Regions from separate parts of the Paenibacillus sp. JCM 9796 genome, predicted to be linked through region 1. Evidence: riboswitches for the same ligand, from Rfam matches in the RefSeq annotation. Region 1 holds a riboswitch; each other region holds the start of a gene.

Region 1 (7,666 bases):
CCGTTCTCCCATATTTCAGCGGTTGCCCTAATCGATTTCTGATCTCCTTTATAGTTTAGTTTCACCGCTCCTGACATGGGTCCCATAAAGGGCTGGAACTTTTTGGCGTCACCTTCAAATACATTTACAGGCTTCACATGGAGTAAGTCGCGTTTTACCTCTTGTGATTTCGTGCAGGAGGACAAAACAGAGATGGAAATAAGGAAAGAACAAACCATTAGAAATGCCCGCATAGTTACCCCCCCAGGATGAAAGGAATTTTTCATCGATCTAATCTCCGATCCTAATCTTTACAACGCTATCTTATCTCAAACGCATTACCCATCAGCAATGTTGCTGGACGGATTCACAAAAGCGGGAAACCGAACGCACGATCGAACCCATGGGATTGTTCCTGAAAGCATGGCAATTTCCCCAAAGAAAAACTGCATAGAAATAAATTCTACGCAGTTCTTTTTAAACTCTTAGGTAATACTTTGTCAACAGCCTCTTGGTGTAAGGAACTTTTCAAGAACGATCATTTATGAAACCAGATCATCCGCTACCTGATTAATTTGTTCGATCTCAAGTAAAATCGTCGCCAGTTCTTGAGGGGTTGAGTAAAACGGCGAATGGTCCGTATTTAGAGTGTAGACGCTTTCACAGGGAGTTGCAGCGTACATATTTTTTTGACACCAGTTCGTTATCGCTTGATCACGCAGGCACTCAATGTAATAACGCGGAACTTGACCAAACCGCTCGTCCGTCAGACTTAACTTTGTTGCTAAAACTTCCAAAGCTTGAGCATCCAATAAAGATTTCGCACGCTCTGCATCAGCATGTTCAGAACAGCCGTAAAAAATCTCTTTTATTTTTGCCTCGTTAACGGTTGCGTAACTGCCGTCACTGGATACGATCATATTAGATGCTACCAGAGCCCCGGCATCCGTTTGAATCACATCTACCATGGATTCTCCATTTCTAATCAAGAATGCGGTTACATAAACGAGTGCTTTTATTTGCTTCGGACGATATTCGGCGCTTTGCGTGATGGCCATACCACCCATGCTGTGTCCAACAAGGATAACAGGTTCGTCTGCTTCATCAATAACGGAACAAATTTTATCCGTATAGCTCTTAAGTGAAATTTGTGAAACGGGTGTTTGATCAGAACCATGTCCCGGTAAATCAATAGCGTGAACGGTATGACCCTTTTGCTCGAGTAAAGGAACAATCTTCTCCCAGCACCATGCTCCATGCCAGGCTCCATGTACGAGTACGTATGTAGACAATGTGATCACCTCTATTTATTATTAATCATTATCATATTATGACGAAATGAAAAATAACGAAATAGACTTGTTGCAGTATAAACAACAACAGGGATATATTTTAGATTGCGCGAAATGAGTTGACCCACAAATTTTGTTCAACTCCCGCGGATAACGCCGGCTTCTTCAGACGTCTCTTGCCTAAGGAGCCATTATATAAAATAGGTTTCGTGTAGTATGATAGGAGAACAACAGATTCTGATCAAAGGGGCAGGAATAACAGATGAACAGCGGAAGCGAACAGGGAAACCAACGAAACGGGAGTGCCGAGGAAGCAAGACGTCTGCTGGCGGCGAATCCGGATCTCGTGTTTGACGAGCGGATCCGGATCGATATCGGGACGAAGGATGCGGATTTCTGGTTGAAATTCGCTTCGGAATGGGGCGGAGCGTTGTACTTGCTCGATGAAACGAACAAGAAGCGGCACGAGAACGGCCTGATAGATCCGACGTCTTACGAATATGCGCGGCGCACCTACAGACTCGGACTGATTACGTTAAGCGAGCTTTATGACAAGCTGAAAGCGTGGAATGGCGGCGACGAGCGGGCCGAGCCGTACGTCTACGCGATGAATTCCCTCGATTGCTTCTTCGTTCCGGCGTACCTGGAGGATTTCAGCCGGGTGCAGCCGTCGCTGAAACCGGCATGCGACGAGGCCGTCGGGCGTATTCTTACGCAGCTGGCCGGGAAAGCGGACCTTGAAGACGTGAGCGAAGCGCTGAATGCGATGGTCGGCCAGTATATCCGTCACATGCACGAATACGCGGCCGGCTGATAAAAGGCGTTCTTCGGCGGACCGTTATCCGACCGGTTCGGACGGAAAAACGTGCTGTTCCTTTCGATTCTTCGGTACGGTGCCTCTAGCGCAGCTGCTGCCATCGGACTGTAAGCTGAACGAAGGGGAGGCGCAGCAGGAGCGGCTGCCGCTTTCCCCGAGCCGGCTGCATTTTACCTGGGGGCATGAAATATGAGACAATACTGGCAAATGAACATTTTCACAGCAAGGGAGCCAGATGAAATGAGAAGTCGAATCCCCGTTTTTGTTCTGATCTTGCTCGCTTATTTGGGACTGAGCGCTTTCATCGGATGGAGCGGCCTGCAGTATTGGAACGTTGTCATGCCCGCAGCCCCCGACGCGTTGTTTATATTCGTGTACGCGCTGCTGGCTTTCTCGTATTTGATCGCGATGCTGGCCCGCCGCGCGATGCCGTACGCGTTGTACAAAGCGCTCAAGGTTATCGGTTCCTATGGAATTGGGTTGTTGTTCTACGCGGTTCTGCTCGTGCCGCTCGCCGATCTGACGGCCTGGCTGCTCATCTTAACGGGAACCGATGCCTCGGTTGCCGTCACCGTCGTCGGCTCCGCCGTACTGGCCGTCATGGCGGTGCTGCTGCTGGTCGGCTCCTGGAACGCGTGGAATCCTATCGTCCGCCGTTACGACATCGAGATCGCGAAGCCGGGCGGAGGGCGCAAGGAGCTGCGCATTGCCGCCGCCTCGGATCTGCACCTCGGCACGATGGTCGGCAAACGGCATCTCTCCCGGCTGACGGAGCGGGTGGCATCGCTTGCGCCGGATCTCATTCTGCTGCCGGGGGATGTGCTCGACGACAGCATAGAGCCTTTCGTACGCGAAAATATGGCTGAGGTGATGAGCGGGCTGCGCGCTCCCCTCGGCGTGTACGCCGTGCTCGGCAACCACGAATATATCGGCGGCCATATCGCCGAGTATGTGGAGCGGATGCGGGCGATCGGCATCGACGTACTGCTCGATCGCGTCGTGGAGCTCGAGGACGGTCTGTATGTCGCCGGGCGCAAAGACCACGCCGTAGAGAGCTTCACGAACGAAGGACGGCTTACCGTCGATGCGCTGCTGGAAAGCTCGAACGTGGATCGGTCCAAGCCGATTATACTGATGGATCATCAGCCGCATCAACTCGGCGCAGCCGCCGAAGCGGGCATCGACTTGATGCTGTCCGGGCACACGCACCGCGGCCAAATGATGCCGAACCATTTGATTACACGGCGCCTTTTCGAACTAGATTGGGGTTATTTGCGCAAAGGCGTCATGCATGCGATCGTCTCCTCGGGCTTCGGTTCATGGGGACCGCCGCTGCGTATCGGAAGCCGATCCGAGCTGCTGGACATTCGAGTTACCTTCCAAGGGTAATTCATCTGAATGCAGGTATACGTCTCAAAAATGGTGACCGGATCACGACCGGCCCTGCGACTGTCTGGCTGGACACTCGCAGGGCTCCTCGTGCTGTTCGCCAGAAGATGGACACGATCGCCGCAATCGCAAACAGGGGCGGCTTTACGATTCGTCAAAATTCGGGAGGAAACGCCGGGCATCATACATCCTGCAAAAAACGCTTTCAATTTTCGACAAAGCATGCTATAAAAGAACTAGACATCACCTAAAATTTAGGCAAACCATATGAAAATATGGGACGCAAAACTACAGGGGCTACGCGCCATTCGCCGCATGCCAGCCAGTTGCCGTTTTCCGTTTATGGGGAATGAACCGATCAGCCCTCCGTAACTGAATGAGGCATCACAGCACTCGATTCGGAGGTAAGAGACATGTTTTATTTTCTTCTTTCCCTCAGTTTGTTTTTAACTCCTGTTTTCATCCTATTCTATATGGCTGTTGAAACGCTGCAGCGTAACAAGCGTGACCGGTTGAACCAATGCGCCTCACTGTTTTTCTTCTCCGCCATGCTTATGTTGTTCGGCAATTTTATGACCAGCTTATTCACGGTTCCTTTTTCGGGCAAGATAAGCTACTTGTTTATTTATCTCCCCGCGTTTGCGGCGATGTGTTTGCTCATCCGGTTTTGTGCGCTGCTGAGCGAGCGGGACCGGGCGATGAGCCGCCCCTTGTTGCTCATTCTTTGCTATGCGCCGCTCCTCTCGGGCCTATCGACCTTGCTCTTTCCGCAGTGGTCCTACATCGAGATCGCTGAGATCGGGGGATGGCGTTATCATGAGGTCAGTCCGCTGTTAATGGGGGTGACGGTCGTGACGGCCGTGTACACGATGGGGCTGTCGCTCTATTTGGTCGGCGCCGGTCTGCGCGAAGCGGCTGCTCTTCAATTGAAGCTCAAGCGCAAGCAACTGCAGATGGTGATGTGGGGGGTTGGTCTCGGAGGAGCATGGGCGGTGCTGCTTGCCTCTCATAAGCGATTTTCTATCGTGCCGGACGATCTGTGGATGCCCGATCTTAGCATGTTCGGCGTTTTGATTTATGCGTTTTTCATGCGGTATGCGATGATGAAGTATGATTTCCTGCTTTCTATCGAACGTAAGATATTGTGCGAAATGTCGCCGGTGTCGATTCTGATCGTGGACCGGAACGGTATCATCCGGGAAACCAATGCCCAGACGGAGGCGATGCTGGGACCCTTGCACCAGGAGCCGGCAATGCGCCGGCTGGATGAATGGTTGACCCCGTGCGAGGAGGACGCTGCGAAGCCGGCAGAGGATTCGCAGCGCGAAGCACTGTATAGAGGAGAATATGCGGTTCACAACAGGCAAGGCGACATCAGGTTCGTTCGCGCCGACAGCGAATTCATCTATACCGCCGGGGAGCGGTTTCAATGCGTCGCTTTATTGGATATTACGGAAACGAAGCTGGCAGAAGCGAAAAATCGGCATTTGGCGTACCACGATTCATTGACGGACCTGCCGAACCGGTTTATGTTCCAGCAGCGGCTCCAAGAGTCATTATCCGCCGTCAAGCATCATCAAGGATCAATTGCCGTCATTCTTATCGGTTTGGACGGATTCAAGAAAGTGAATGATTCGCAAGGCCATCATGTCGGAGATTTGTTGCTGCAGCATGTGGCCGATATTTTGCTGAAGAGAGCGGCGCTCGACGCGACCGTCTTCCGTTTAGGCGGAGACGAGTTTGCGATGATCGTGCCGCATTCGGAGAGCCAGGCTTCTATTTCCGAGCTTTGCCACGACATTTTCGAGGGATTTCAGGCGCCGTTCTTGTATAAGGATAAGTCCTATTATATTTCCGCCAGCGTGGGCGTCTCTCTCTTCCCCGAGCACGGGCAACAGGCGGAACAATTGCTGCAGTTTGCGGATTTAGCGATGTACCATGCGAAGCAATCGGGAAGGAACCGGTACGTGTTGTATGATCCTTTCATTCATCGGGAAGAGCAGGAGCGGTTCCGCATGGACGGCTGGATTCGCAAAGGGCTGAAACAAGGGGAGTTTGCGCTTCATTACCAGCCGCAGGTCGATATGGAGAGCGGGCGTGTGACCGGAGCGGAAGCCTTGATTCGCTGGCACCACCCGGAGGAGGGATTGATCCCGCCCAACGAATTTATTCCGCTGGCGGAAGAATCGGGCACGATTGTCGATATCGGCTACTGGGTGCTGGACACCGCCTGCGAGCAGCTGCGGAAGTGGATGGAAGCCGGGTATGCGCCGCTCTGCATATCGATTAATTTGTCGGCCAAGCAGTTCCTTGATCCGAAGTTTCCGGATGTGCTGGCCGATACGCTGAATCGGACCGGCATCGAGCCTTCGCTGCTCTGTCTGGAGATTACGGAGCGCACGGCGATGCTCGACAAGGGGGGCTGCGCCGACATTTGCCGGGAAATCATGTCGTTCGGCGTCAAGCTGTCGATCGATGATTTCGGTACAGGGTATTCGTCGTTGGTTTTGCTGAAGCAGCTGCCAGTTCACTCGATCAAGATTGACCGCTCGTTCGTCATAGAGCTGGAGACCAACGACAGTGACCGGGCGATTATTATTGCGATGATCGCGATGTCCCACAACTTAGGCAAGAAGGTGGTTGCCGAAGGGGTGGAGGAGCTCGGCCAGTGGAACATGCTGGCACGGCTGGGCTGCGACGAAGTGCAGGGGTATTTCGTCAGCCGTCCGCTGCCGGCCGACGAGTTTGTTCGCTTTCTGGCGAGGGAACGACAGCAAGGGATCAGCGTGATGTCCCCTGCCTATCACATGCATAAGTAGAAGCAGCGGCGATGTCCGGTTTGGCGTTCTTTCCGAATCCAATCCCGGAAGGGGCGAAAGCCAAATAACCGTTCAGCCCAGAGGGCCGAACGGTTATTTCTGCTGCAAGGCTTCGCCGGGCGTAACGGATGAGGCCTTCCGGCGAAACATCCAAATGATCCCCAGGCACAGCGTCAGACAGATGCCTCCGCACAGCATAAAGGCGCCGCTTGCACCGTAACGGTCGGCCGCATACCCGGCGAAGAAGTTGCCGATCGGCGTCGAACCGGCGAAGACGAGCGAGTAGATGCTCATCACGCGCGCGCGGTACTCGTCTTTCGCGTGTATCTGGAGCGTTGAGTTGCTGTTTGTCGCGAACAGAATGTTGAATACGCCGGTGACGGCCAGACACAAGCCGGCGATCAGAGGCGAATGGGTGAGTCCGATCAGCAGCAGGAAGACGGACAGCAGCACGGAGCTGATCAGGATGAGCTTGCGGCGCGGGCCCTTCTTACTCATGAACGACATCGCAAGCGCCCCGCCGAACGAGCCGACGCCGAGGCACGACATGAGCAGCCCGTACATCTGCTCCTTCATCATCAGGACGTCCTTCGTGAATACGGGAATGAGCACGGCGAAATTGTAGGCGAGCGTTCCGACGACGGTTACCATCATCAGCGTCTGCAGCAGCACTTGATCTCCCCGGATATAAACCAGACCGTCTTTAATCTCATTCCACACCCCGATGTTCTGTTTTTTCTCCCGCACATACGGGACCGCCTCAATCTGCAGCAAACCGTATATGACGGCGATAAAACTTAGCCCGTTCAACAGAAAGCACCAGGCCGGCCCGAGCAGCGCCATCATCGTCGCACCGATTGCCGGTCCGAGAATTCGCGCCAGGTTGAACGTCATCGAATTCAAGGCGATCGCATTCATCAGATCGTCCTTCCCGACGATCTCGATATTGAACGCCTGCCGCGTCGGCATATCGAACGTGTTCGTCAGGCCAAGCAGCAGGGCGAGCACCATGACGTAGCCGTACCGGACCGTATCGGTAAAGACGAGTGCGGACAGCGTCAGCGCGAGCAGCATCGACATGCTCTGCGTCACCAGCAAAATCCGCTTTTTCGGAAACTTGTCGATCACGACGCCTGCGAACAGGGACAGGCATGTGAAGGGCAGGAATTGGATCGTGCCGATCAGACCGAGCAGGAAAGGCGATCCCGTCAATGTCAGCACGAGCCATGCTTGCCCGATGTTCTGCATCCACGTTCCGACGAGCGAGACGCATTGCCCCATCCAAAAATATCGATAATTCCGATGCGTCAGCGCGTGAAAATGATTATTGACGAGCCGAGCGCCAGCTAGCTTTACATTCAAGACCTGTC
Region 2 (7,666 bases), 2.7 Mb from region 1:
ATCAATGCGTTTAACTCCGGAGCTTATGTGTATATGGCCGATTTTGAGGATGCCAATTCGCCGACATGGGACAACTCGATGGACGGTCAGGTCAACTTGCGGGATGCGGTTAACGGTACGATTCGGTATAGAAATCCGGACGGAAAAGAATACCGGTTGAACGACAAAGCGGCGACTCTCAAGGTGCGCCCCCGCGGATGGCATCTCGAAGAGAAGCATATTCAAGTGGACGGCAAGCCCATTTCCGCTGCATTGCTCGATTTCGGACTTTTCTTCTTTCATAATGCGAGAGCTTTGCTGCAAAAGGGCAGCGGACCTTACTTTTATTTGCCGAAAATGGAGAGCCATCGGGAAGCCCGGCTCTGGAACGACGTATTCGTCCATGCCCAGGATGCGCTCGGCATCCCTCAGGGCACGATCAAGGCTACGGTGCTGATCGAGACGATTTTAGCGGCTTTCGAGATGGACGAGATTTTGTATGAATTGCGGGAGCACAGCGCAGGCTTGAATTGCGGCCGGTGGGATTATATTTTCAGTTACATCAAAAAACTGCGCAAACAGCCCGACGTCATTTTGCCCGACCGCGGTCTTGTTACGATGGAGACGCCTTTCATGCGATCCTATTCGCTGTTGGCCATCCAGACCTGCCATAAACGGGGGGCGCACTGCATCGGCGGCATGGCTGCGCAAATTCCGGTGAAGAACGATCCGCAGGCAAACGAAGAGGCGATGCATAAAGTGCGCGCGGACAAATTGCGGGAAGTCAGGAACGGCCACGACGGAACATGGGTTGCGCATCCGGGGCTCGTTCCGGTCGCCCAAGAGGTGTTCGACGAGCATATGCCGTCGGAGAATCAAGTGGACCGCCAACTGACGGATATCCGGATCGCCGCGAAGGATCTGCTTGAGGTGCCTTTAGGCCCGATTACGGAGAAGGGCGTTCGTACGAACGTGAGCGTCGGCCTGCTGTATTTGGAAGCATGGCTGCGCGGATATGGAGCCGTTCCCATCCACAATCTGATGGAAGACGTGGCGACGGCCGAAATATCCAGAGCCCAGCTGTGGCAGTGGATTCATCATCCGAAAGGGGTGCTGGAGGACGGCCGCAAGCTGACGGCAGATCTGTTCCGCCAAATTCAATACGAAGAGCTGGCGCGTATCGAAGCCGAGCTGGGCGAAGATACGCTCCGCACCCGGAAATTCGACGTGGCCTCCGCGCTATTCACGCAGATGACCGTCTCGCCGGAGTTTGAAGATTTTTTGACGCTGCAAGGCTACCGGTATTTAGATTAACAGAACAGCATCCGAACAGCATCCTTTTGGGGATGCTGTTCTTTTTGCGCCAAGTATACTATAATTGTCTAAATATTATAGTACAGTTCGGTGGGGTGCGGAACATGAACCTGGGCCATTCGGAGCTCAATACGAAGCATGAGCAAATTACGAAATACATCGAGTCGTTGAGTGTGGGCACGAAGCTGTCCGTACGGAAAATCGCTCAAGAACTGGATGTCAGCGAAGGAACCGCTTATCGGGCTATCAAGGAGGCGGAGAACAGCGGATTGGTCAGTACGAAACGCCGGATCGGCACGATCCGCGTAGAGAAGAAAGAGGAGCCCCACATCGATAAGCTGACGTTCGAAGAAATCGTCAATGTGGTGGAAGGGGTCGTGCTGGGCGGAGCGGCGGGCATCCAGAAGTCTTTGAACAAGTTCGTCATCGGCGCCATGCAGCTCGAAGCGATGCTTAAATATATTGAAGCCGGCAACCTGCTGATCGTCGGCAATCGTGTACAAGCCCATATGTGCGCGCTCGGTCAAGGCGCGGGGGTCTTGATTACGGGCGGATTCGATACGACTCCGGAGGTCAAGAAGCTTGCCGACGATCTGGAACTGCCGATCATCGGTACGACTTTCGATACGTTCACCGTGGCGACGATGATTAACCGGGCGATCGAGGACCGGTTGATCAAGAAGCAAATTATGGTCGTCGAGGACATCATCCGCAAGGATTCCCCGGTCTATTCCTTGCGGCCGACCAATACGGTGGAAGAGATGCAGGAGCTGGTCGTGGAAACGACCCATACCCGTTATCCGGTCGTGGATGAAGAGATGAGACCGGTGGGCATGGTGACGACGAAAGATATCCTGGGGGCCAAGCCTTCCGAAACGATCGGCAATTTAATGACGCTTCATCCGCTTGTCATCAGCGCGCGAACGTCCGTCGCTTCCGCCGGTCATACGATGGTGTGGGAAGGCATTGAGCTGCTGCCGGTTATTGATGCAGAGCGGCGCATGATCGGCGTCATCAGCCGTAAAGATGTCATGAAAGCGATGCAATACATGCAGAAGCAGCCGCAAAATGCGGAAACGTATGAGGTACAAATTTGGTCCGGATTTGAAGAATTGCGCGACAAGGACGGCAAGCTGTTCTTCAAGGGGACGGTAACCCCGCAGATGACGAATTTTGAGGGCCTGGTCTCGGAAGGCGTCTTGTCGACCGTCATCATCAGGGCCGCTTACCGAACGGTACAGGAGCAGAAGAAGGGGGATTTGATCATCGACAGCTCCTCCAGTTATTTTCTGGTGCCTTTGCAAATTGACGATGTGATCGAAATCATACCGACGATCGTTGAGCTAAGCCGCAGATTTTGCAAAATGGATCTGGAAATAAGAAGCAATGGGATTCGAGTGGCGAGAACGATGGTAACGGCGCGCATTTTGTAAGGCCGCCGTCCCTGGAGTTTCATCGACAAGGAAGCACTGGCCGATGCGCGAAGGCGCAATCGGCCGGTGCTTCTTTGGTTAAGACGCATACACCTTTCACGAATGTTATATAATAATGCATAAAAGTCTTGAACTGTTTCGAATACTGTTATATAATAAAACACATCAGATCAAAATATTATACGATAGTGGAGGGTTTTATGATGATGAAATCAACCCGGTTTCTAGAGACGCTCGAGCCCAAATGCTGTGAGAAGTGCGGACAATCGGTGGAGCAGCTTGCAGATTGTCACACGAACGTTTGCTTTCAATGCAATGAGTCGAACTTTTATCCGTTATCCCCGGTCAATACAAACAAACCGTTTCACACCGTTGTTTACGAATGAGGGAGGGTGCAGCCATCGCAGCCGTCCAAACAACAGAAGATCGCAACCCATGAAGCCAATACGGTTCGTGCGGGTGCGATCTTCTTTGTTGTTTTTGGGATCCCCCAAACGCAAACGAAATCGACAGCTTGGGTCATGCGGTATAGAAAAAGCCGGACTTTCCAAGAGATCGACTCTTGAAAAAGCCCGGCTAAAGCCATGATGGCGGTTTATACGACCGTATACCTTCGAATTACCTCCTGAAGCTCCTGCGCCGAAGCATGCAGCGCCTCGGCGGATGCATGAATTTCCTGCATGGTCGCAAGCTGCTCCTGCGACGATGAGGACACCTGCAGCGCATTGTCGGCGGATACGCGGGAAATGCTGACGATTTCGCCCATGGAGGCGGTCACCTGCTGCGTACCGGCCGACATTTGCTCCGCGGCCGCCGATACTTCTTGAATTTGATGGGCCACATGCTCGACCGCGCTCATGATCTGTTCGAACGCGTCACCGGTTTGCTTGATGACCTCTTGACCTCGTTTCGTTTCAAGTACGCCTTCGTTCATATGTATGGACGCATCCTTCGTTTGCCCTTGAATGTGTTGAATCAGCTCGCTAATTTGAGCGGCGGCCGTCTTCGTTTGTTCTGCCAGCTTCTTCACCTCGGAAGCGACCACCATAAACCCGGCCCCGTGTTCGCCGGCTCTAGCGGCTTCAATAGAGGCGTTTAGCGCCAGCAAATTCGTTTGGATGGCGACGTCCGTAATCAAGCTGCTGATGCTGCCGATTTCTTGCGATCGTGCGCCCAGCTCCTCAATGACCTTGGCGGAAGTGTCGACGTGCTTGTGAATATTTTCCATCTGCTTGACAGCCTTGCGGACAGCGTCGTTCCCTTTCTGCGCAAGCTGGGACGTTTGCGTTGCGGCTTCGGAGACACTGGAGGACGTCTCGGCGATCCGCTGTACGCCCTGAGCCATTTCTTCCATGGCTGTGGACGTTTCTTCCGCGCCCTTCAGCTGCGTATTCGCACCCCGGGCAACTTCCTGAATGGCATCCGTGATCCGATTGCTGGTCTCGGTCGACTGGGAAGCGCTTTGCGTCAGCGACTGGGCGGAGACCGCCACCCGTTCCGATACGGTAATGCTCGTCTGAATGGCGTTGCGGAACGCCTCGGTCATCTGATTGAACGAGTTGCCCACAATGGCAAGCTCGTCCCGGGTTTGAAGCTGTACCCGCGAGGTGAGATTGCCGTTCGTCACTTCCGTGGCCGTTTGCTCCAACGCGGAGACGGCTCGTTTGACTGACAAATAAAAGCTGATAAAAATGTAGAGCAAAGCGAGCGGGATGAGCAGACCCAACAAGACGAACAGCGTGTTCTTCTGATGCAAGCCAGTCAGCCTCGTCTGCAGCAGATGCTCGTAAGCCTTCAGCTCGGTGTCGTAATGAGTTTGAGTTTGCTTGATGAGATTGGACAGGTCATCGAATACCGCTTTGGGAGTCTGATCTACTTGTTTAGGTATGATGATCTGATTGTTTATCCAGCGATTCAGTTGGAGTACGAGCTGGTTATGCTCCTGCCAAGCATCGAGAAGTTCGAAGCTCAGCATCTCGTTCTCCGTTCGGAGCGATTCAAGGTTGCCTTTAACGGTATCCATCGACGTGCGGATTTGGTCCAGCAGCGATGTCAGGGTTCGTTCTTCCGTGGTGAAAATCGGCGTCTTTGACCCCGCGTAATGAACGGCCAGAGCACGTGCTCGTCCGACGCGATCCATCAGAGTGGGAAATTGGCGGACTGTCGAGTCCATTAAATAATAGCTGTCCAGCTGGGAATCGAGCACGAGATGCGACGCATTGCCGATTCGCGTGATGATCGCCCGGGTATCCGTCAAGATGGCACCGTATTGGTCCAATGCATCTTGACCCGTGAGGCTGACGCCCCTTCCTTTCAGTTCCGACCATTTCGATTGAAGAGCTTTCCATTGTTCCGTCGAATTCAAGCTCTCGCCTAACCGGCCATCCAATTCGTTCAGCCCGGCCACGATTTGATCCAGGGCTTCCTCATTGGCGGCTAATTGGGACTTCAAATCTTTATCGCCGTGAATGGAACCGACAATCAATGCGCGGTGAACATCGACCGCGATCAGAAAGTCGTTTAACCGGCTCACGTACTCCAGACCGACCTGCTTTTGCTCGGTGAGAGCGATTTCTTTGGCGGACGCGGACAATTGCAAATACAAGAAGATGCTGAGCGGTACGAGCACAAGCAGTCCGATTAATAAAAACTTACTGGCATATTTGAAGCGGTTCATAAGCCCGATGCCGGGGGTGAAAATAATGAGGAACTTCTGACTGCGCTGAGTTCGATTGCCCTTTACCATGCTAATGCCCTCCTGATTGTTGATTGAATACATAAAAAAGAGACCAGCCATCACCGGTCTCCGCGCCAGGTACCAGAGCCGAGCGTTCGGAAGCTGGCTGGCATACGAAACTCCCGTTTCGTGAAGCCCCTGTAGCTTTGCGGCCTGCACTTTCGTACAGTGTGCCTTTTCGTGTCTTATTTCCTAGATCCAGTCGTTTATATGAGCTTATCATACTATTATGTAATAGAATTGTAAAGATTTGTAGAAAGTTGTTCCATAATGTAGAATGGAAGGGTTTTTCGTCTTAATGCTATCGCACTAGAGTCGGAGAGCGGCGGCCGGCTTTCGCCTCCGGTGCAGGTCCGGATTTGCGCAGCCTGGCCGCTTGGGACGCATCCTGCCGCTTTATTTCGCCTTAAAATGAACGACGGCGCTGTACGACAACTTGCCCGCATTGGGATCAAATACGGTGTGGTGCTGAACGGCAAATACGTCCAACATGAGCGCTTTGTTGTTTTCAATTTGCTGGTCGATTTGACGCTCCAGCGATTTCAAGTCGTACGCTTGAAAAAACTCCACCTTGTTTTCGATTCTTTCCAAACGGAACTCCACGGTAAATCCTCCTCGATCTCGGGTAGTATGCTGCTCTTATGATCACATCTTAACAGTATGCCGGGACGGATGCACGTACTTTCCGTTATCGGCTCCTCCCTCCGCGAACGCCTATCCCATCGCCTGCATCCGGCGCAATCTGAAGCCGGTGCTGATCGGCTTGGCGGTCACGACGATTGTGGCGATGTATCTGATGTGAGCAGGGAAACCGCGTTCCGGCAGCGAATAGATGAAGGTATATACTTGGGGATGAGGCTATGAATATAAAAAAAGAGCAGAGCTCTTCGTGAGCTCTGCATGTTTGCAGTCAAGCTATGAGATAATAAAATAATGGCCTAGAGGTATTCCCCTTATTTAATCACGCGACGTGCTGTTACGTAAGTCTTGTCCCAAATGCTGCCTTTAAAATTGGAAATGGTAACTCCCACGCCGACTTTATACGTATGAAGTATTTTTCCGTCGCCCATATAAATGCTGACGTGATTAATAACCCCGTCTCTGTTCGTATCCGAGAAGATTAAATCGCCCGGCTTCAACTTGCTTTTTGGAACATAGGTGCCAGCTTTAGCCTGGTCCCTGGACGAACGGGGAATGTTGATGCCGTTTCGTTTAAATACATATTGCGTGAACGAGGAGCAGTCAAAGGCTTTGGTATTTCCGGCTTTAGCTCCGAATTGATAACGTGTCCCGAGATATTGTTTACCCGTTGAGATCACTTTGTCCGCTACGGAAGCATTGCTTGCGACGGCCGCTTGAGCCGACTGAGGCGCCAAGAACATGCTGCCCGAAAAAAACAGGGAGAGGCTAAGGCTGACTCCCACCAAGGTTTTACCGAGACGGTTTTTCTTCGTGTTGTTCATCTCTTATTTCCTCCCTTTAGGTTGTTGTTTGGATACGGCTTGTCCGCAAGAACAACGATACCATATCTTAAACTTCCATGAATTACCGGCGGTCGGAGCGAAGCCCTTCGCGCCTGGGATGAGCCGCTACTATTAGAATTTCATTAGAAAAGTTTAATGAAAAATTTCTTGACATCGAAAAATCTCAATAGCAGGGGGAGCTAAGCATGGTTTCAAGCCAAAATGACTTGCAGGAAGGGAGTCCGGGGAATTTGGCCCAAACGCAGCTAACGGATACGAATCAAGTCTTTGCCGGCATTAGAGGATGGCTGAGCCTGCCGGCTGTAGGCCTTGTTTATTCGTTGGCGGCAACGCTTGTCAGTTTGTTTATGAGTGACTCGAATGCTGCGGTCAGCAAGCCGCTTTATTACTTTTCCTATACGTTAAGCCTGCTGTCGATTCCTGTATATCTGATCCTCATTGCGAAATGGTGGAAGAGAAGCCGGACGCTCCCAAACTTAATGAAGGCTTATTATCTCGTAAATATAGGGGCTAGCTTGATGATCGCTATGTATTTGTACGCCGTTCAAAAGGAAAGCATCGATGAGATGAAGCTGGCAGCGAATACGGGCTTGACGGTAATCGTATCGTGGATCTGGATGATGTATTTTCATATATCCAAACGGGTAAAAGCTACTTTTACCGAGTAACGGTTTGATGAACGGAATTCAAGCCGTTAGAATCGTTTTCCCGCAAATGGG
Region 3 (7,666 bases), 2.2 Mb from region 1:
CGAAACGTCACTTCGATCATGCTTAATTTGTTGGCGGAACGGAACGCGTATTGGATGTTCGATTGCGGAGAAGGGACGCAGCACCAAATCTTGCGGGCGCCGGTGAAAATCAGCAAATTGGAGAAGCTGTTCATCACTCATCTGCACGGCGACCATCTTTACGGCTTGCCGGGCCTGATGTCCAGCCGTTCGTATCAGGGCGGGGATACGCCCTTTACGATTTACGGGCCCAAAGGCGTGAAGGAATTTGTGGAAACGGCGCTGCGGATCAGCGACTCGCATGTCGGATACGAAACCCGGTTCGTGGAATTTACCGAGGGGGAGCAATCGGTCCTGTTCGAGGATGACGGATTTCAGGTCGAAACGGCTCCGCTCAAGCACCGCATCGCCAGCTTCGGCTTCCGGATTACGGAAAAACCGCAGGTAGGCAAGCTGCAGGTGGACAAGCTGAAAGAATACGGTATTGCATCCGGTCCGTTGTACGGGAAAATCAAACGGGGAGAGCCGGTGACGTTGCCGGATGGCCGTACTTTGGATGCGGAAGCGTTCGTCGGCCCTTCGATTCCCGGGCGTATCGTAACGATTCTAGGCGACACGCAGCCGTGCCCGAATGCGGTGAAGCTGGCGGAGCATGCGGACCTCCTTGTTCACGAAGCGACGTTCGCCGAGGCGAGGAAGGAAATGGCGATCCGTTACGATCACTCTACGGCGATGGACGCCGCGCGAACGGCACAGGAAGCTGGCGCGCGTACACTGGTTATCACGCATATCAGCTCGCGGTATCAAGCCGAGGCGTCCGAAGAGCTGCTTCGTGAAGCTCAATCTATACATGCGGACACTTATTTGGCGCACGATCATTTTCATATGGAAATTTTGAATCGGCTCCGCGGATGAAAGAAACCTCCGACCCGGAAACGGGAAGGAGGTTTTATCGGTAGGTTAAGACTGCTCATTTTGAAAAGCGGATTCATCCTTGATCTCGGAGCGGAACGATTCCAGGCTGTTGCGCCGGCGTTCGTTCTTACTTGCGACCTGCTGCTTCTCGTCGGGACTGATTTCATCGGCATGCTCTGCCAAGTATTCTTCCGACTCCTCCAGGTTCTCAATCGTGTTATTGATGTTGTTTTGTAAATGTTCCACGTTGTCTGCGCGATTGTCGGGTTTAGCCATAAGGGTGGACAGCTCCTTTGATCTTGTGGATTAGCGCTTTACGGCGCCCCCTTTATTGATGCCCTGTGGCAAGTTTTATATACCTCTTAATCGCTGCCCAATAGGCCGGAAAGGAAAGGTTCAAGCCCATGCTCGGTTTTGCCATTTTGCTATTCTTTTACTTGCTCGGCTCGCTTCTTCAAACCGTTTGCGATCTGCCGCTGCCTGCCAATGTGATCGGACTGGTCCTGTTTACAGTCGCGCTGTTCGCGAAATGGGTCAAGTTGGAATGGGTGGAGGACGCCAGTCAATTTCTCGTCCGCCATATGCTGCTGTTATTCGCGCCGATCGTTGTCGGGACGATGGCGTTCTTTCACGTCATAGGCGATCAAGCGTTCGTTATCCTTGCCAATCTGTTCCTCAGCACGTTCGGGGTTCTGCTGGTGACAGGCTGGACGGTCAAAGGCTTGAGCCGCTCCGATCGAAAGGAGGCGAACAAAACGAATGACGCTCGCTGACTTTACGGAACAACCCGTATTCGGCCTGACGCTTACGGTCGTAGCCTACGCGCTGGCTCTGCAAATTCACAAACGGTGGGGGGCGCTGCATCCGCTGCTTGTATGCTCCGTCCTCATCGTTGCCGTTCTGCTGCTGCTTCATGTCCCTTATGAATCCTACCGTCAAGGGGCGGATTTCATCGTATTTCTGCTGGGACCGGCTACCGTGGCGTTAGGGGTTCCTTTATATAAAAACGCGCGCAAAATCAAAAGCATGCTGCTCCCGATCGCCACAGGCATTACCGTCGGCTCGATCAGCGCTCTGCTGCTGTCCGCTGCCCTTGCTTGGGGACTCGGCGGCAGCCGCGAGTTGATCGTGACGATGATGCCGAAGTCGGTGACGTCGCCCGTCGCTCTGGAAATATCCAAGCAAGCGGGCGGGCTGCCTGAGCTGACGGCGGTGCTGACGGTGCTCACCGGATTAATCGGCAGCGTGCTCGGACCGTCCTTACTCAGGTGGGCCGGCGTTCGCGACGACATCTCGATCGGCACGGCGATGGGAACGGCCGCGCATGGGATCGGCACGGCGAGAATTATTCGCGATTCGGAGCTGGCCGGCAGTATCAGCGGATTTGCGATGGGGGCGGCTGCTATCTTGACAAGCGTATTGTTTATCCCCATTTATATATGGTTGAGTTAAAGTAACAGCGGAGTCGCATTAGATGCGGCTCCGTTATTTGTTATGGACAGCCTGACGAATCCTTACAAAAGCTTTACAACCGCCAAACGTCTTCTTAATAAACGTCTGCTAACCTAAGAGTGTAAGGCAACTTACCTGTAGAGAGGCGTGTTCTCGATGATCCCAACGGCTACTCAAACGTCATTAGATCCCTCCAGGCTGACCGTTAGACTGGCGGCAGGCGACGGCGAAGTGGAACAAGCATTGCGTCTTAGGTACCGGGTTTTCGTAGAAGAGGAAAAAAACATGCGGCTGCGCACGGATAGCGGTCTGGAACAAGATGCGTACGATGCCTATTGCGATCATTTGATCGTGAAGAACGTCGATACGGATGAGGTCGTCGGCACGTACAGGCTGCTGCCGGGCCAAAGGGCGGTCCGTCATATTGGCTTTTATTCGGAGACAGAGTTCGATCTGTCCGGGTTCCACACTTCCAAAAGCCAAACGCTCGAGCTCGGCCGCAGCTGCATCGATCCCGCTTATCGCGGCGGGCGGGCGATTCAGCTGTTGTGGGAAGGGATCGCCGATTATATGACGCTTAACGACTATCGCTATATGATCGGCTGTGCCAGCATGCATCTGACAACGATCGCCGACGTGAACGAAATGTATACGCTGCTGCGGCGAAAGCAAGTCATCACCGACCGATTCGGCGTCCGGCCGCTGGACTCCCATCGGATCGCCGGACTGCAGCTCATTGAGAGCGAGCTGAGCGATAAAGATATTTTCCGCAAGCTGCCGCCGCTGATGAAAGGTTATCAATGGCTGGGCGCCGAAATCGGCGGCGAGCCGGCTTACGATGCGTTGTTCGATACGGTAGACTTCTTCATCGTTCTGGAGAAGGACCGTGTGACGAAACGGTATCAAAAGCGGTTTATGTCTAGATAAACGTTTATATGCGGAGGAGGCGTCAACGGTTTGTATGAATGGATCGCGAAAGTCACCGGGGACGAACGAAAGTTACAACGTATCGCTCGATTCACAGGCCGGGTACCGCTCGGTATAATGGTTGCCGTTTGCCGCGCTGCGGCGCTGCTCTTGTATATGCTTGGCGGCGTCCGGCTGCGGCAGCGGATCCTGAGCAATATGCTTGAGCTGCTGCCCGATCGCAAGGTGCGGGATCTGAAGAGCGTTCGTTATCGTTATTATGAGAATGTCGTCTTTGCCCTCTACGAAATAGCGATTGAATCCTACCGTCTGCCGGCCGGCGGAACCGGACGTTTCCGGGTAGAAGGCGAAGCCTGCTTGGAAGAAGCGCTCCGCCTGGGCCGAGGTGCGATCGTGTATACGCCGCATTGCGGCAACTTTTTTTACTACTATTGGTATCTATGTCAGAAGTACGATTGCTTGACGGTTGCGACTGCAGGCAGCGAGGAGCTAAGACCGTTCTATTTAAAATTTCAAGCGCTTGGTTGTCCCGGGCTTGATTATGATCGAACGCCGTCATTGGAGCTGCTTCGTAAACTGAAGAAGCATCTTCATAACGGAGGCATCGTATTTTTGTTAGGCGATTTCTGGCGTCCGACATTCCCGCCCTCACGGTTTTTCGGCAAGCAGACCCGGACGCCGCAAGGCGCTTCGACGCTGGCCATCGAACAGCAGGCGCCGCTTGTTCCGTTCTACGGGCGGCGGGATCGCGGGTTTGTTCACCGGTTAACGTTTGAACCGGCGCTTCACTTATCCTCGTCTTTCAGCCGTTCCACCCGTTCCGAGGCGACCCGTTTGTTGAATCGGTTCATGGAACGCGTGATACGCGAACATCCGGCGCAATGGTTTTATTGGTTTAACGCTCAGGAACGGTGGGAGCAGGAATGCCGTACCGAAGCGGAACAAGACGCAGGGAAAGAAACGCATTCCGCCTAAACGGCAGGGGGTGTCCGAGATGGATACGGGTAGCCATCTGTTATTCGGGACGACGCTGACGGGCTTGGCCATGCTACATCCGGAGGTGTCCGCTGATCCGGTTTTGTTTCAAGCGATGCTGACGGCGACGATGGTCGGTTCGCAAGCGGCCGGATTTCGATACATTGGCGAGAGTTCGCGGTTACTCGACCTATATTCGGGTGCATCGCGGCGTAACGCATTCGCTGCCGGCGCTGTTCGTTTGGCCGCTAGTATTGGCGCTGCCGATCGCCTGGACGTTCGGGGTGTGGGCGCATGTCGGCCTGTTGCTGGCCTGGATATTTGCCGCGGTAGGTTTCTCGAATTATATTTGTCGAATTATGACGAAATTATAGGTTTTAAGGTCTATTTTTCATTGACGACTTCGTATGAATTGTGCTTAAATAATAGTAGATAGGGCATGATTTTCATATTATTTCTTCAGATGATGCGATGAACGGCTGTCTTCATGTGGGCGCTTGGACAGCTGTGAGCAACTAGCGCAACCGACCTGACTTTTTGAAGTCGGGTTGTTTTTGTTTTCAAGGACTTTATCGTTTGGGGCTTGGGTACATATTCGGATCGGGGGGGAACGCGTAGTGGCTCTACGGAAACGGATCGGCGACCTGCTCGTGGAGGCGGGGCTGTTGACTCCAGAGCAGCTGTCGACGGCTCTGCAGGAACAGCGGGAAACGAAGATGCGGCTCGGCGAATTTCTTATTAACCGCAACTACATCACCGAACAGCAATTGATCGAAGTGCTCGAGTTCCAGCTGGGCATCCCTCACATCCAGTTATATCGCCAAAAGATCGATCCGAAGGTCATCAATCTTATTCCTCAGCGGCTTGCCGAACAGCATCAAGTGCTCCCGGTGCGTACGGAAGGCAACAAGCTGATTCTGGCGATGGCCGACCCGCTCGATTATTTCGCCATCGACGAGCTGCGCATGAGCACGGGACTTCGCATCGAACCGACTATTGCGGCTCGGGACGAGCTGCAGCGGGCGATCAAGCGTTATTACGGCTTGCAGGAATCGGTCGAGCAGATCAGTCAAATCCTGCAGAACCGGGAGATCGAGGAAGCGAGGCCGCAGACCCGGGAAGACGACGATTCGCCGGTTGTCAAGACCGTGAATCAGATTATAATTCAAGCGGTTCAGATCGGCGCCAGCGACATTCACATTGATCCGCAGGAAGACAGTCTTCGCATCAGGTACAGGGTGGACGGCGTTATGCGTACGGAGCGTTCACTGCCGCCTCACATGCAGAGCGTCATTATTGCCAGGGTCAAGATCATGGCGAACTTGAACGTCGCCGAACGACGTCTGCCGCAGGATGGCCGGGTGGAGATGGATATTGAATTCCGGAAGGTCGATATTCGGATCTCCACGCTCCCGACTATTCACGGCGAGAAGGTCGTGATGCGGGTGCTCGACCTCGGCAGCGCCCTTACGGATATCGAGAAGCTCGGGCTTTCGGAGCATAACTTGGGATTGTTTATGAAAGGGATTCAAGGCGCGCACGGTGTCGTACTGATTACGGGGCCGACGGGAAGCGGGAAGACGACCACGCTGTATTCCGCTTTGTCGAGGCTTAATCATGAGGACGTCAACATCATTACGATTGAGGATCCGGTGGAGTATCAGCTGCAAGGCATTAACCAGGTTCAGGTCAATCCGGTAACCGGTTTAAGTTTCGCCAGGGGACTGCGGGCGATTCTTCGTCAAGATCCGAACATCGTCATGATCGGGGAAATCCGCGATGTGGAAACGGCGGAGATCGCTGTCCGCGCCGCGATGACCGGTCATATGGTGTTGAGTACGCTGCATACGAACAGTGCCGTGAACGCCATCACCCGGCTGATCGATATGGGCGTCGAACCGTTCCTCGTCTCTTCGTCGGTCAACAGCATCGTCGCTCAGCGCTTGGTGAGGCGAGTTTGTCCTTCGTGTTCCGTCGCGTATTCGCCGTCCGAGGATGAACGGAAGCTGTTCGAGGCTCACGGTTTTGAGGCGCGAACGTTGAAGAAGGGCCAAGGCTGCGCAGAATGCGGCCGCAGCGGGTATCGGGGACGGCTGGCGATTCATGAAATCTTGACGCTCGACGATACGCTCCGGTCCATGATCCTGCAGAAGAGGCCGGACAGCGATTACCGCGCCTATGCGCTGACCCAGTCTTATGTCCCGCTTGTCAAGGATGGGCTTGCGAAAGCGGCTGCGGGTTATACGACGCTGTCTGAAATATTCAGAGTGATCGGGAATGAATCATAAGCATTTCTAATACATAGTTCTATAGATGTACGTTCGCTATAAAGAAATAGTTCGAATTAACTAATATTTAATGGCAGATCACCCGGATTATGCGTATAATGATAATAAATGGGAAATTGAGGGGTCTGATTTGAGCGTAATTGACTTGTTGAAGCTGGCTTATGAGAAGAAAGCTTCAGATATTCATATTACCGTACATTCGCCGGCCGTGTTTCGGATTCACGGCGATCTCAAGCCGGTTAACGGCGAGGTGCTGACGCCTGCCCGCACGGTCGAGCTGGCCCGGGAGCTGATGACGAACGAACAATATCAATCGTTTATGAGCAAGGGCGACCTGGACTTTTCCTATGGAATACCGGATGTGTCCCGGTATCGTGTCAACGCTTTTCAACAGAAGGGAAACGTCAGCTTGACGATCCGCCTGATTCCGAGCCAAATCCCGCAGATGGAAGCGCTCGGGCTGCCAGCGATGGCCGAAGAGTTCGCGAAGAAGCCGCAGGGCCTGCTCCTGGTCACGGGGCCGACGGGAAGCGGGAAATCGACGACGCTGGCGGCGATTCTGGACTACATCAACCGGACCCGCAACGATCACATTATTACGCTCGAAGACCCGATCGAGTTTGTTCACAACCATAAATCCTGCATTGTCAACCAGCGTGAAATCGGCGTTGACACCGCTTCGTTCGCGAGCGGCTTGCGTGCCGCTCTGCGTCAGGATCCCGACGTCATCCTGGTCGGCGAGATGCGCGACTTAGAGACGATCAGCACCGCCATCACGGCGGCCGAAACCGGTCACCTGGTGTTCGGAACGTTACATACCGCGGATGCGCCGCAAACGATAGATCGCGTGATCGACGTATTCCCTCCGGAGTCGCAGCAGCAAATTCGCGTCCAGCTTGCTTCGGTGCTGCTCGGCGTTATGGCGCAGCGTCTCCTGCCGACGGCTGACGGACAAGGCCGTGTCGCTGCTATCGAAGTGCTGGTGAACACGCCGGCGATCGCGAACCTGATTCGTTCCGAGAAGGTGCACCAGATTCGCTCCGCCATGCAAACCGGCAAAGCGCAAGGGATGCAAACGATGGAGATGTCGCTGCGCGAACTGCTGCAGCAGCGCGTTATCACGATGGAGA

Evidence for each region. A riboswitch is a leader RNA that binds a small molecule or an ion and turns the genes downstream of it on or off. The one in region 1 is predicted to bind cyclic di-GMP.
Region 2: another riboswitch for cyclic di-GMP. It lies ahead of ACZ439_RS03185 (methyl-accepting chemotaxis protein); the one in region 1 lies ahead of ACZ439_RS17060 (EAL domain-containing protein).
Region 3: another riboswitch for cyclic di-GMP. It lies ahead of ACZ439_RS00485 (GspE/PulE family protein); the one in region 1 lies ahead of ACZ439_RS17060 (EAL domain-containing protein).

The regions. Positions count from the first base shown of each region.
Region 1 covers NZ_AP043723.1:3,535,505-3,543,170, forward strand. The annotation lists gene ACZ439_RS17040 (hypothetical protein) at 1-266, opposite strand, end outside; gene ACZ439_RS17045 (alpha/beta fold hydrolase) at 522-1,271, opposite strand; gene ACZ439_RS17050 (hypothetical protein) at 1,534-2,085, shown strand; gene ACZ439_RS17055 (metallophosphoesterase) at 2,329-3,477, shown strand; cyclic di-GMP riboswitch class I at 3,725-3,811, shown strand; gene ACZ439_RS17060 (EAL domain-containing protein) at 3,891-6,296, shown strand; gene ACZ439_RS17065 (MFS transporter) at 6,390-7,658, opposite strand; gene ACZ439_RS17070 (MarR family winged helix-turn-helix transcriptional regulator) at 7,655-7,666, opposite strand, start outside.
Region 2 covers NZ_AP043723.1:620,329-627,994, reverse strand. The annotation lists gene aceB (malate synthase A) at 1-1,293, shown strand, start outside; gene ACZ439_RS03195 (DRTGG domain-containing protein) at 1,398-2,726, shown strand; gene yhfH (protein YhfH) at 2,930-3,112, shown strand; gene ACZ439_RS03185 (methyl-accepting chemotaxis protein) at 3,322-5,472, opposite strand; cyclic di-GMP riboswitch class I at 5,558-5,648, opposite strand; gene ACZ439_RS03180 (YrzA family protein) at 5,860-6,066, opposite strand; gene ACZ439_RS03175 (C40 family peptidase) at 6,417-6,926, opposite strand; gene ACZ439_RS03170 (DUF2569 family protein) at 7,133-7,615, shown strand.
Region 3 covers NZ_AP043723.1:96,817-104,482, reverse strand. The annotation lists gene rnz (ribonuclease Z) at 1-894, shown strand, start outside; gene tlp (small acid-soluble spore protein Tlp) at 940-1,170, opposite strand; gene ACZ439_RS00510 (CidA/LrgA family protein) at 1,299-1,667, shown strand; gene ACZ439_RS00505 (LrgB family protein) at 1,654-2,346, shown strand; gene ACZ439_RS00500 (GNAT family N-acetyltransferase) at 2,503-3,273, shown strand; gene ACZ439_RS00495 (lysophospholipid acyltransferase family protein) at 3,304-4,248, shown strand; gene ACZ439_RS00490 (metal-dependent hydrolase) at 4,413-4,622, shown strand; cyclic di-GMP riboswitch class II at 4,704-4,785, shown strand; gene ACZ439_RS00485 (GspE/PulE family protein) at 4,866-6,536, shown strand; gene ACZ439_RS00480 (type IV pilus twitching motility protein PilT) at 6,667-7,666, shown strand, end outside.